4 regions of the Bacillus sp. GW821-FHT11D08 genome follow, and region 1 is predicted to be linked to each of the others. Evidence: riboswitches for the same ligand, from Rfam matches in the RefSeq annotation. Region 1 holds a riboswitch; each other region holds the start of a gene.
What was found. A riboswitch is a leader RNA that binds a small molecule or an ion and turns the genes downstream of it on or off. The one in region 1 is predicted to bind S-adenosylmethionine.

Region 1 (3,372 bases):
TCTTCTAAAAATTCTTTTTTCGGCATGATATACATTTTATTAATATGCCGGTAAAATTCTTTATCCTGCTCCGTCAGTTCTTCTGTGATGACGGGATTTGTCAAAGAATAAATCGAATTCGGATCCGAATCTTCCATCGTTTCGATCCACTCTTTCGCAATTTGATCCACTTGTTCTGAAAAATAGTTGTATAATGCTTCACTTATCTTCATATCTCTTCTCCTTTCCCATTTCCAATTATACCGTCAGCGGATCATGAATGAAAATAAAAGCTGTTAAACTATCCATTTATTTGAAATTTTTTAGTGCGATAGATTACGCCTTTTTTATGAAAATGCTTCAAATGACTCTTTCCGGCCGGCATGCTCTGCCATAAAATAGTAGCAACACCCTTGTATCCACTCGCAAGCATAAAAAAGGAGGGCTTTTTTATGAATGGTGAAATGCATTTGATTCCTTATGTCACGGATGAACAGATCATGGAGGTGAACGAGCTTCCAGAGGGGATTAAAGTGATTAAGGCGCCAGAGTTGTGGGCAAAAGGGTTTAAAGGCAAGGATATTAAAATCGCGGTGCTTGACACAGGCTGCGACATCAATCATCCTGATTTGAAAGACCGGATTGTCGGCGGGAAAAACTTCACCGATGATGACGGAGGCAAAGAAGACGCGATTTCCGATTATAACGGACACGGGACACACGTTTCCGGAACGATTGCCGCCAATGATTCAAACGGCGGAATTTCGGGTGTCGCGCCGGAAGCAAGCCTTTTAATCGTTAAAGTTCTCGGCGGTCAAAACGGCAGCGGCAAATACGAATGGATCATTAACGGCATCAACTACGCCGTTGAACAAAAGGCCGATATTATTTCCATGTCACTCGGCGGGCCAAGCGATGTGCCTGAATTGAAAGAAGCCGTCACAAATGCGGTAAAAAGCGGTGTTCTGGTCGTTTGCGCGGCAGGAAACGAAGGCGACGGAGACGAACGTACAGAGGAACTGTCGTATCCAGCCGCTTACAACGAGGTGATCGCAGTCGGATCAGTCTCAATCGCCCGTAAATCGTCTGAATTTTCAAACGCCAATAAAGAGATTGACCTGGTGGCTCCGGGAGAAAATATTCTCTCCACCCTTCCCAACCATAAATACGGGAAACTGACGGGCACTTCAATGGCCGCCCCGCATGTGAGCGGAGCGCTTGCCTTAATAAAAGGGCTTGAACAGGACGCGTTTCAGCGGACGCTTTCTGAGGCTGAAGTCTACGCCCAGCTCGTGCGGCGGACCCTTCCTTTGGACATCGCCAAAACATTGGCCGGGAACGGATTCCTGTATTTAGACGCGCCTGAAGTGCTGATGGAAAGAGCCGAACAGGCACAGCTGCTGTCTTTCTGATATTTTTCTCATATAATGATTGATCAGCTTGTCACATCACCAATTTTTAAAATGTGAGATTTTCTATTGACAGTGATCTGAATAAACTGATAAGATAACCAACAAATGATGTAACTTTTCAAAAAAATTGAAATATTTTCTCTTATCGAGAGTTGGGCGAGGGATTGGCCTTTTGACCCCAACAGCAACCGACCGTAATTCCATTGTGAAATGGGGCGCGTGATTTTTGCGCCGAGACGACTGTCTCATAAGGCACGGTGCTAATTCCATCAGACGTGATCTGAGAGATAAGAGAGGCTTGCATTTTGAAGTTAAAGCCTCTTTCTCTCATGAGAAAGAGGCTTTTTTGTTACATCTCACTTAAAGGAGGAAACTTAATGACAACAATCAAAACTTCGAACCTCGGTTTTCCGAGAATCGGCTTGAACAGAGAATGGAAAAAAGCGCTTGAGGCTTATTGGAAAGGAAACACTGACAAAGAAACGTTTCTTAAAGAACTTGACGGTTTATTCTTATCAGCTGTCAAAACACAGCTTGACCAACATATCGATATCGTGCCGGTCTCTGATTTCACCCATTATGACCATGTGCTTGATACCGCCGTCAGCTTTAACTGGATTCCGGAAAGATTCCGCAGCATCACGGATCCCGTTGATACATACTTTGCGATTGCCCGCGGTGTAAAAGACGCCGTTTCCAGTGAAATGACGAAATGGTTTAATACCAACTACCATTACATCGTCCCTGAATATGACGAAAGCATTGAATTCCGTCTGACGAGAAACAAACAGCTTGACGACTACCGCCGGATCAAAGAAGAATTCGGAGCGGAAACAAAACCTGTCATCGTCGGTCCGTACACATTCGTCACACTTGCGAAAGGATACGAAGAATCAGAAGCGAAAGCGATTCAAAAACGCCTTGTTCCTCTTTATGTTCAGCTGCTGAAAGAACTTGAAGCTGAAGGCGTAAAATGGGTTCAGATCGATGAGCCGGCCCTTGTGACAGCTTCTTCTGAAGACGTCCGTGCCGCAAAAGAACTCTATGAAGCGATCACAAAAGAGCTTTCAGGACTGAATGTCCTTCTGCAGACATACTTCGATTCGGTTGATGCATATGAAGAACTCGTTTCTTATCCCGTACAGGGAATCGGGCTTGACTTCGTGCATGATAAAGGCAGAAACCTTGATCAGCTGAAAAAGCACGGCTTCCCGAAAGATAAAGTGCTGGCAGCCGGTGTGGTCGACGGCCGCAACATTTGGAAAATCGATGTTGAAGAACGCCTTGATGCAGCTCTGGATATCCTCAGCCACGCTGATGTTGAGGAGTTATGGATTCAGCCTTCAAGCAGCCTTCTGCACGTGCCGGTGGCGAAACACCCTGACGAGCATCTTGAAAAGGATTTGCTGAACGGCCTGTCATACGCTAAAGAAAAACTGGCGGAACTCGGCGTCTTAAAAGAAGGGCTTCTGTCCGGCAAAGCGGCCGTCAGTGAGCAGATCGAAGAATCAAAAACGGCACTTAAGGCTTTAAAAGCATTCGCAACAGGAGCGAACTCAGCTCAAAAAGAAGAGCTGAATCAGCTGACGGAAAAAGATTTCTCCCGGCCGGCAAGCTTTGAAGAACGATTGGCGCTGCAGAATGAATCACTCGGTCTTCCCCTTCTGCCGACGACGACAATCGGAAGCTTCCCTCAATCTGCAGAGGTGCGGAGCGCACGGCAAAAATGGCGGAAAAAAGATTGGACGGATGAACAGTACCAAGCCTTTATTAATGCGGAAACGAAGCGCTGGGTTGACATTCAGGAAGAAATCGGCTTAGACGTGCTCGTTCACGGAGAATTCGAGCGGACGGACATGGTCGAATACTTCGGTGAAAAACTGGCCGGATTCGCCTTTACGAAATATGCATGGGTGCAGTCTTACGGTTCACGCTGCGTACGTCCGCCTGTCATTTTCGGAGATGTCGAATTTATCGAACC
Region 2 (3,372 bases), 280 kb from region 1:
GATTAATAGTTAAATGCCTCCGCCTTGTTCATGGACAGAGCGTTTCTCTTTTCGGATGGCTTTCATCAGACTGGCGGCTCCGCCAGCTGCCAAAAGCACGCTGGCCATCATAAAGATGGAATAGTAATCTCCTTTTAACAGCAGGGAGACAAGCAAATACGAAATCGACAGTGACAAAAACGGTGAAACGACCCATACTTTGAGCATCGTTTTCACGACTTCTTTATGAAAAACGTTCGGCCCGTTTTTGGCCATTCCGATACCGATAATTGATGATGATGTGACTTGCGCCAATGGGACCGGCAGACCGAAGACGGAACTGATAATGACAAGCCCCGCGCCGGTTCCTGAAAGCAGTATGCCTTCTCCGGCTGAAAATCTCGTAATCTTTTTCCCGTTGGTTTCAAGCACTTTGCGTCCTAAAAGCAGAGCGCCGAGAGCGACAAAGATGCCTCCGTACAGCGTTCCTTTGGACACGCTGAGCACGCCCGCAGCAACCAAAGGGCCCACCGCATTTGCGACATTGTTCATTCCGGCTGAAAAAGCTTCCCAAAACCCCGCAATCAGCAGCACAATCCCTAAAATCTTCTGTTTCCGACTCGAAATGACTCGAATATTCAGAGAACTGAATACCTTCGAGACGAGAAACGTGAAACAGAACGCGACGAACGGTACGAGCACCCAAAAACTCACGATGACTAAAAGATGCTGTAAAAACAATACTTTGTACGCGACGCCGACACCGACAATCGCCCCGACAGTGACCTCACTCGTCGACAGCGGAATGCCGAGCACATTCGCCGTGAATAATGATAGCGCCGCCGATCCGATAATAATGCAGACAATGGTGAGCGTAATGGTTTGTTCGGGAATGATTCCGCCGCTGATCGTCTTAACGACTTCACCGCCGCCGATAACCGCCCCTGACAGGACTCCGGCCGCGCAGATGATCAGCGCATACGTTTTCTTTTTAACTGCGCCGGACCCGTAAGCGACTCCCATTGAAGCCGCGGCTCCGCTGGCTCCGATATTCATGGCAAAAAACAGGCAGAATAAAATAGCGGCTAATTCCATCGGGCAGCTCCTTTATTCATGCAGTCCGCATTCTGTTTTCGCCATGCCGTTCCATCTGCCGCTCCGCAAATCTTCCGCGGTAAACGCAGGTGAAGTGCACGGTTCACAGCCGATGCTCGGATACCCCTGATCGTGGAGGATATTGTAATCCAGCTCATGCTTGGAAGTATATCTCCAGATGTCTTTCCATGTCCAATGGATCAGCGGGCATACTTTAATCGATTGAAACTTGTCGTCTTTATTCAGGAAATTCGTATTCGCCCGGCTCGGCCCTTGATCCCGGCGAAGGCCGGACAGCCATGCCGGATGCCCTGCGAGCGCTTCTCTTAACGGCAGAATTTTTCTGATGTAGCAGCACTGGTTCGGTTCTCTTTCCCACAGTTTATCTCCGTGCGCCTCGGCCTGTTCTTCAAGAGTAAGGCTGGGCTTTTTCAGGATAATGTTCAGTCCCGGGTAACGCTCTTTCACTTTTTCGATCGTTTCATATGTTTCTTTAAAGTGAAGACCCGTATCGAGAAACACGATTTCCGCGTCTTTCTTTACTTTAGAAATTAAATCGATCAGGACGATGCCTTCAATCCCGAAGCTGCACGCGTAAACAAGCTGGTCTCCGTAGTGGCCGTATGCCCATTTTAAAACGGACAGCGCGCCTTTATAGGAATCGTCTTCCGGAAATGTAATCGCCGGCTCTTCCCATGTGTCATACGTTAGCATTTTTCCTTTCCTCCTCCCGGAGACAATCAAACAGCTGTTGTTTTCTGCCGGTTGTCTTATCCCTCAATCTTTTTTTCATATAAAAAACTTTCAATCCAGCGGAATGAAAGACAGTGACCCGGTATAGCCCTTATCTTCAAAATGCTGTGCATTTTTCTGGATGCGGCACCTTGCATGACACGCAGGTTGCCGGGCGTCATCGGTCCAGTCCCTCAGCCGCTCTTGATAAGCTTTTTAGATTTGTACTAAATTTTAGCACAATTCTAACAGAAGTCAACCCGAGTTTTTTGATAGGAATAATAAAACAGGCCCTGAGGCCTGTTTTTATTGTCATTATTTTTTAAACCAATCTTTTGACTCGGGATTCTGTTTCCATGATTTCAGTTTCTCAATGTCATCTGAATGAATCGTTCCGTTTTCAAGCGCGACTTCAATCAGCGTGTCATAATCCGTTAACGAGTAATAAGGAAGACCCGCTTTTTTAAAGGCTTCTTTTGCTTTCGGCAGTCCGTATGTAAAAATGGAAATGACGCCGAGGACTTCCGCGCCCTCTCTTTGAAGGGCCGCTGCAGCTTCAAGCACGCTGCCCCCGGTAGAAATCAAGTCTTCAATCACGACTGTTTTTTGTCCTTTCTTAATGGCGCCTTCTATTTGATTTCCTTTGCCGTGCGCTTTCGGTTTGCTTCTGACGTAGCACATCGGTGCGCCTGCACGGTCTGCGAGAAGCGCAGCATGCGGAATGCCCGCCGTTGCAGTGCCCGCGATCATCTCCGCCTCGGGAAAATGCTCTTTCAGCAGTTTGCCGAGCCCGTCCGCCACATCATTTCTCACTTTTGGATACGACAATGTCAGACGGTTGTCACAATAGATCGGTGATAAAATGCCGCTCGCCCACGTAAACGGCTCATTCGGGCGTAAAAAGACAGCTTCAATGTGTAATAGATGTTTTGCGATAGCCTGTTTCATCGGCGAACGCCCTCCCATTCCAGTTTAATTGCTTCATATGCTTCAACGGGGTTTTCCGCTTTTGTAATTGAGCGGCCCACGACAATGGCTGACGAACCGTTTTCTTTCGCAAATAACGGAGTCGCCGTCCGGACTTGATCGTCAGCTGCGTCACTGGCCGTGCGGATGCCCGGTGTGACTGTCAGAAATGAAGGCCGGACCGCTTCATAAATGGCTTTTGTTTCATGCACCGAACATACCACTCCGTCCAGCCCGCACTCTTCCGCCATTTTGCCGTAATGCACGACCGTTTCTAACAGCGGCTTATGCAGCAGAAGCTCTTCCTTCGCCACCTGCTCTGAAGTGCTGGTCAGCTGAGTCACCGCGATTAAAGACGGGCGTTTTCTGCCTGCCGGCGTGCCTTCTTCAAGCCCCTCAAGGGCCGCGCGCATCATGCGTGCGCCCCCTGCCGCATGCACATTGACGAGATCAACGCCGAGGCCGGCCAGCCGCTTCATCGCTTTATTGACCGTAGTCGGGATATCATGAAGCTTTAAATCTAAAAATATATCACAGTTCCGTTCTTTTAATTGGTGAATGATGGCGGGGCCTTCCTGATAAAAAAGTTCCATCCCGGTT
Region 3 (3,372 bases), 210 kb from region 1:
CGGATATCGTCAGGATGGCTTTTGTCTCCGTAAGGCATCGCGCCGTTTCTTGATCTCAGATAGGTCAGAATTTCTTCCGCGTCAACCGAAAGCGCATCCTGCTTTCTCGGCAGCAGGGACATGTTGACGGAGCCGTCTTCCTTCACCTCGATGACACGCCCTGTCACGCGGCTGCCGAGTCTCGGCTCTTCTTTTCTTTCTGAAGGGTGAATAAACGCGCGGATGCCTTCATCGGTAATCAGAAAAGAGCCTGATGCAATCAGTCTGTACACCGTGCCCGTCAGGTCTTTATTCATGACGTCTTCCCCTGCATCCGTAAATAATTCACTGATGATATCCTCAGGCGCCGGCTTGGCAAACATGCGCCCGCGGCTTGTCACCTTCAGCATGCAATACAGTCTGTCTCCTTTTTGCGGCCAGACGGATTTGTACGGAGGCAGGTGCTCCGTTGCGACGAGCGCGTCTTTTGACAGACCGACGTCGACGAATACGCCCATATCTTCCACAGCGTCCGTCACTTCCACCCATCCGTAGTCATAAAAGCTGATGAGCGGCTTTTTCATCGTCGCCGCGAGTCTTTCCTGATGATCGACGTAAATAAATACGTCCACTTCATCTCTGTCTTCGATATCCTCTGTGATTTCACTGTTATGTAAAAGAACCGTATCCTCGCCGTCGGTTAAAAAATAACCGAAATCGGTTTGGTGATCTATACTAAGCGTGAGCTGCTGCCCTGGTCTCATGTTATCGTCCTTCCTGATTCGCCCGTATGAGGCTGATGTTTTTCTCATTTTTTCCAATATGCATAAATTCATGCTTTATGCTGTTGGACATTTCTCTTTATTCTACTATAATCAACTCATAAGTGAAATGTTATAGGAGGTTTTCTCATGGCAAAAGAAAGTTCTTTTGATATTGTATCCAAAGTTGAATTTCCCGAAGTGCAGAATGCGATTCAGATGACGCTGAAAGAAATCGGCACGCGCTATGACTTTAAAGGATCGAAAAGCGATGTAACTTTAGAAAAGGAAGAACTTGTCCTGATTTCTGATGACGAGTTTAAACTGAATCAGCTCAAAGATGTGCTGAGCGGCAAGCTGATCAAACGGGACGTGCCGACGAAAAACATTGAATACGGCAAAATCGAAAATGCATCGGGAGGCACGGTGCGCCAGCGTGCGAAGCTTGTACAGGGCATTGATAAAGACAACGCCAAAAAAATCAACGCGGTGATTAAAAACTCCGGCTTGAAGGTCAAGTCGCAGATTCAGGACGACCAAGTGCGCGTCACCGGAAAAAATAAAGATGATCTGCAGCAGATTATTGCAGCCGTCCGCGGAGCAGACCTGCCGATTGACGTTCAATTTATTAATTTTAGATAAATTATGTGATTCCTATTGATTATTGTCTCTATTTTCGGTAAATTTGGAGAAAGGGATTTTCACAGTTAAGTTTTGGAAACCCATGACAATTACATGAACGTTCTTATCAAGAGAAGCCGAGGGACTGGCCCGACGACGCTTCAGCAACCGGTGTAGTGGTTTACCCAAACCATGACCAAGGTGCTAAATCCAGCAAGCTAAAAACAGCTTGGAAGATAAGAAGAGAGACAAATGATTACAAAGTCTTCTTCTTAAGAAGACTTTTTTTATTTCTCTTTTTTCCTTGCTGAATGTGACGAAGGAGGCAAACAATGGGACTATTACAAGACTTAAAAGAACGGATTTTAATCGGAGACGGCGCGATGGGCACTCTCCTCTATTCCTACGGCATTGACAGATGTTTTGAGGAACTGAACGTATCAAAGCCCGAAGAGATCAAGCGGATACATAAGGCTTACGTGGAAGCCGGGGCAGACATCATCCAGACAAATACGTACGGCGCGAATTTTATTAAGCTCTCAAGATACGGACTTGAGGACGAAACGAAAAAAATCAATCAGGAGGCGGTCAGAATCGCGCGCGCTTCCTCAGACGGCGCTTATGTATTGGGAACGATGGGCGGCATCCGCACCTTTAACAAAAACGCCTACAGCCTGGAGGAGATTAAACGCAGCTTTCGGGAGCAGCTTTATTTATTGCTGCACGAAGAGCCGGACGGTCTGCTTCTGGAAACATACTATGATTTAGAAGAGGCGCGCGAAGTGCTGAAGATCGCGAGAAAAGAAACGGAACTTCCGATTATGCTGAACGTATCCATGCACGAACAGGGCGTGCTGCAGGACGGAACGCCGCTTCGGGAAGCCCTCAGGTCCATTGCCGATCTCGGCGCTGACATAACGGGAATCAATTGCCGGCTCGGCCCGTACCACATGATTGAAGCGCTCACCGAAGTGCCGATTTTCAGTGACGCTTATTTATCGGTCTATCCGAACAGCAGCCTTCCGTCTTTAGAAGAAGGCCGGCTTGTTTATGATACGGACGATGCCTATTTCCGGGAGAGCGCCGTACAGTTCCGCACTCAGGGCGCGCGCATTATCGGCGGCTGCTGCGGTACGACGCCAAACCATATCAGAGCCATGGCTGAAGCGGTCCGCGGCCTTTCCCCCGTCACTGAGAAAGAAGTGAAAATCAGACGGGAAGAAGAAGTCATCTCAGTCAGCAACGAACGAATCGAACCGGGTTTAAACGAAATCGCCGCTCAAAAACGGTCAATTATCGTAGAGCTTGATCCGCCGAAAAAATTGAATTTTGACAAATTTCTGCAAGCGGCGGCTGAATTAAAAGAAACCGGCATAGAAGCGCTGACGCTCGCCGACAATTCATTGGCGACACCGCGGATCAGCAATGCAGCCTGCGGTTCATTGCTGAAAGAGCGCCTTGATATCCGTTCTCTCGTTCACATTACATGCAGAGACCGCAACATCATCGGCCTTCAGTCACATTTAATGGGGCTGGATACGCTCGGGCTCACCGACATTTTAGCCATCACGGGTGATCCTTCAAAAATCGGCGACTTTCCAGGGGCTACCTCCGTCTATGATTTAACGTCCTTTGACTTGATCAGGCTGATTAAACAATTCAACGAGGGCATTTCTTTATCAGGGAAACCGCTCGGCAAGAAAACGAACTTTTCCGTAGCCGGAGCATTTAATCCGAATGTCCGCCATCTCGATAAAGCAGTAAAACGGCTGGAGAAAAAAATCGAGTGCGGAGCTGACTACTTCGTGTCCCAGCCTGTCTACTCGGAGCAGCAGCTCATTGACATTCATCATGAAACGAAGCATCTCAAAACACCGGTGTATATCGGAATCATGCCGTTAACGAGCAGCCGCAACGCAGAGTTCATCCATCATGAAATCCCGGGCATTAAGCTGTCAGACAGCATCCGCGAAAAAATGGCGCTCGCCGGCGAAGACAAGCGGAAGCAGAA
Region 4 (3,372 bases), on a different contig from region 1:
GCCGAGAACCGCCGCTTTCTTAAACGTTAACATTCCGACAACCGTCCCAGATCGGACGAGTGAAGGAAGAATGGCAGAAGGCACACCGAAGATGTTGCATAATTTCTCTGACCACGCCTTTTTCCTTACGTCAAACAGCAGTGTTTCAGCAGCCTGTGACGGTTCATAGCTTAAAATACCGCTCAGCTCAAATGTCACCCAGTCACTGATGCTTGTGATGTACTTCACTTCTTTCCATAAAGACGGCTGTCTAGCTTTTAATCCGACAAGTTTCATGGCGGAAAATAAAGCGCTCGGAAGACGTCCGGTTTGCTGATGCACTTCTTCTATTGCCTCAATCCCGTCTTCCCATTCACGCCCTCTGTTATCAATGTTGGGCAGACCGAGAAATGCCTTTTTACCTTTATTGATCAGAACAATTCCCTGCCTCTGGCTTGTGGAGGTGATTCCGATTAATGTAATATGTGGGCTTTTGGCAATAACCTTCCTTGCCATAGCGCTGATTTGCGTCCATAATCTTTCCGGTGAGAAATATCGTCCGTCCGGATAAAGCGGATCCGTCACATATTCAATGTCTTCCCTTTCAAGCGCGGTCACTTCGCCGCCGGCAGTCACGACCGCGACTCGCGCATTCCCCGTCCCGATGTCAAATACAAGGTAGCCTTTTTGTTCAGCCATTACAGCCTCCTCCTTCCGTTTCAAGTTCTCTTTTGTTATAAAGTTCACGTATTGAGCAGGTTTGATCTTGTTTCCATTTGAAAAGCGCTTCATTTAAAATCTTCACATGATGATCTTCCACTTCAAATGTTGCGCCCGCTAAATGGGGAGTCGCTAATACATTAGGCAAAGAGATCAATTCATAATCAGAAGATTCTGGCGGTTCGTGATAAAACACGTCAAGGATCGCTCCCTTAATCCGCCGTTCTTTCAGCACCCGCAGCAGCTCTTCCCTGTCTGTAACCACCGCTCTTGACGTATTGACAAAAACAGCTTCCTGTTTCATCAATTGAAAGTGCCGGGCGCCGATAAGGCCGATGGTTTCTTCTGTACGCGGCAAGTGAACGGAAACAATATCACTTTCAGAAAATACCCGTTCAATCGTCGTTTTTTCATACTCCCGGTTTTCATGACGGACAAATGGATCATAGTAAAGCACCTTGCAGTCAAAAGCGGCCAATAGCCGGGCGATTCTCTGTCCGACGGCTCCGAAACCGATAAGGCCGACTGTTTTCCCCGTCAGCTCATTTCCTCTGAATTTGACGTAAGCCTGCAAATAATCACCATTCCACTTCCCGTCTTTCAGCCACTGATGGGAAGAATACGTATGACGCAAAAATGAAATCACATTTCCGATAAACATTTCAGCAACAGCCTGGGCATTGCGGGCCGGTGTAAAGAAAACGGGGATTTTTCTTTTAGTCGCCGCCGCAATATTCACGTTAGACGGCATTCCTCTGCAGACACCGATAAAAGCGGAATCAGGCAATATGTCAATAACACGCTCAGACACCTCATCAAGTTCAGTGATAAGCCCCGACGCGTTTGTCTCTTGAATCATTCGGATCAATTCATCTTCCCGATAGGCCCGGCCGTGCTTCTTCCACGGCCGGTGCACAGTCCGGCCGAACAGCTCAGTCAGCTCCTTCAGCCCCTCGTCGTGATATGGTGCGGTAATTAAAACCGTCATGGTGCAAAACATCCTTTTCACATAAATTTTTTCATAAAAAAATCTCTTTCCCCAAAGAAGGAAAGAGATTCATATACCGTCTTTATGCGCTTGAAGCGCACAAATATGTATAGATCATTCTTTCCTATCTTTCAAGCATACGCTTGCTGGAATTGGCACAATAAATGTTGCCGAGGTTTCGTAGGGCCAGTCCCTCCACCTCTCTGGATAGAAAATAAAATGATGAAATTGTCAGGCTGTTTAAAAGAATAAACTCATCATAGAAAAGTCTTTCCGTGATGTCAACACTTTTTTTCTGAATTGACGTTCGATTTTGAAATGTTATAATGCTTACAATATAAACAAAGAGGAGAAATGGGCTATGAATTCTGCTGCAAAACAGCCGAACGGGGTCTTTAAGTCGGTATGCTCACTAGACTGTCCCGATCAATGCGGCTTGCTTGTGACAAAAAAAGACGGAAAAATCGTTAACATTCAGGGAGACCCCGATCACCCGGTCACATCAGGGAATATTTGCAACAAAGTCAGACACATGGCTGAGCGTATTTATGATGAGAAACGCATAACCGTTCCGTTAAAACGGATCGGTAAAAAAGGTGAAGCCGCGTTTACGCCTATTTCCTGGGAGGAAGCGATCAATACGATCAGTGCGCGCTGGAAAGAGCTTATTGCCGAAGAAGGAGCGGAAAGCATTCTTCCGTACAGCTTTTACGGCAATATGGGAAAACTGGCGGCAGAGGGAATGGACCGCCGTTTTTTCCATCGTCTCGGAGCGAGTCATCTCGAACGGACGATCTGCAGCAAAGCCGGATCTGAAGGCTATAACTATACAATGGGTGAAGGAGCGGGTACTGATCCGGAAGAGACCATACATGCAAAGCTCTTTATTTTTTGGGGAATCAATGCCGTCAGCACGAATATGCACCAAGTCATGATTGCCCAAAAAGCCCGGAAAAAAGGGGCTAAAATTGTCGTTATCGATGTACATAAGAACCAAACCGGCCGGCTTGCCGATTGGTTTATTCCCATTCGCCCCGGCACAGATGCCGCACTCGCCCTCGGTATCATGCATGTCTTATTCGACGAAAACCTTCACGATGAAGCATTTCTCACAGAATACACCGAAGGCAGTGACGAATTAAAAGCGCATGTTAAACACTATGATCCGGAAACGGTTTCTGCTATTACAGGCGTTAAAGCCGACGATATCAGACGCCTTGCGAGAATGTACGGGGAAACCTCCCCTTCCCTTATCAGGATCGGAAACGGCATTCAGCACCATGACAATGGCGGAATGATCGTCCGCACCGTTGCCTGCCTTCCGGCTGTTACAGGACAGTGGCTCAACACCGGAGGAGGCGCAATCAAGCACAACAGCGCGGTATTAAACTATAACAGACAAGCGCTCCAGCGGCCTGATCTGCTTTACGGCAGGAAGCCACGATCATTTAATATGAACAGGCTCGGAAGCGTTCTTTTAGAAACAAAACCGCCCGTGCGCTCCCTGTTTATTTACGGTACGAATCCCGCAGTGGTTGCGCCGGAAGCGAATAAAGTCAGAAAAGGCCTGCTGCGGGAGGATTTATTTACAGTCGTTCACGATCTGTTTTTAACGGAAACCGCCAAATACGCGGATATCGTGCTCCCTGCTGCATCCGCTTTGGAAAACACGGATTTTTACACGT

Region 2: it holds a riboswitch for S-adenosylmethionine, as region 1 does, so the genes downstream of both, AC1RRX_RS06775 (phosphoadenylyl-sulfate reductase) here and metE (5-methyltetrahydropteroyltriglutamate--homocysteine S-methyltransferase) in region 1, are expected to answer to the same signal.
Region 3: it holds a riboswitch for S-adenosylmethionine, as region 1 does, so the genes downstream of both, AC1RRX_RS04345 (bifunctional homocysteine S-methyltransferase/methylenetetrahydrofolate reductase) here and metE (5-methyltetrahydropteroyltriglutamate--homocysteine S-methyltransferase) in region 1, are expected to answer to the same signal.
Region 4: it holds a riboswitch for S-adenosylmethionine, as region 1 does, so the genes downstream of both, AC1RRX_RS12850 (2-hydroxyacid dehydrogenase) here and metE (5-methyltetrahydropteroyltriglutamate--homocysteine S-methyltransferase) in region 1, are expected to answer to the same signal.

Annotation. Positions count from the first base shown of each region.
Region 1 is NZ_JBXARS010000002.1:364,337-367,708, reverse strand. Features, by position in the region: gene AC1RRX_RS05595 (STAS domain-containing protein) at 1-212, opposite strand, end outside; gene AC1RRX_RS05590 (S8 family peptidase) at 432-1,391, shown strand; SAM riboswitch class I at 1,531-1,685, shown strand; gene metE (5-methyltetrahydropteroyltriglutamate--homocysteine S-methyltransferase) at 1,769-3,372, shown strand, end outside.
Region 2 is NZ_JBXARS010000002.1:640,709-644,080, reverse strand. Features, by position in the region: gene cysP (sulfate permease) at 10-1,074, opposite strand; gene AC1RRX_RS06775 (phosphoadenylyl-sulfate reductase) at 1,087-1,788, opposite strand; SAM riboswitch class I at 1,916-2,020, opposite strand; gene pyrE (orotate phosphoribosyltransferase) at 2,122-2,754, opposite strand; gene pyrF (orotidine-5'-phosphate decarboxylase) at 2,751-3,372, opposite strand, start outside.
Region 3 is NZ_JBXARS010000002.1:153,526-156,897, reverse strand. Features, by position in the region: gene AC1RRX_RS04355 (CvfB family protein) at 1-791, opposite strand, end outside; gene AC1RRX_RS04350 (YajQ family cyclic di-GMP-binding protein) at 891-1,382, shown strand; SAM riboswitch class I at 1,483-1,604, shown strand; gene AC1RRX_RS04345 (bifunctional homocysteine S-methyltransferase/methylenetetrahydrofolate reductase) at 1,694-3,372, shown strand, end outside.
Region 4 is NZ_JBXARS010000005.1:300,819-304,190, reverse strand. Features, by position in the region: gene AC1RRX_RS12855 (FGGY-family carbohydrate kinase) at 1-678, opposite strand, end outside; gene AC1RRX_RS12850 (2-hydroxyacid dehydrogenase) at 671-1,687, opposite strand; SAM riboswitch class I at 1,809-1,901, opposite strand; gene AC1RRX_RS12845 (molybdopterin oxidoreductase family protein) at 2,049-3,372, shown strand, end outside.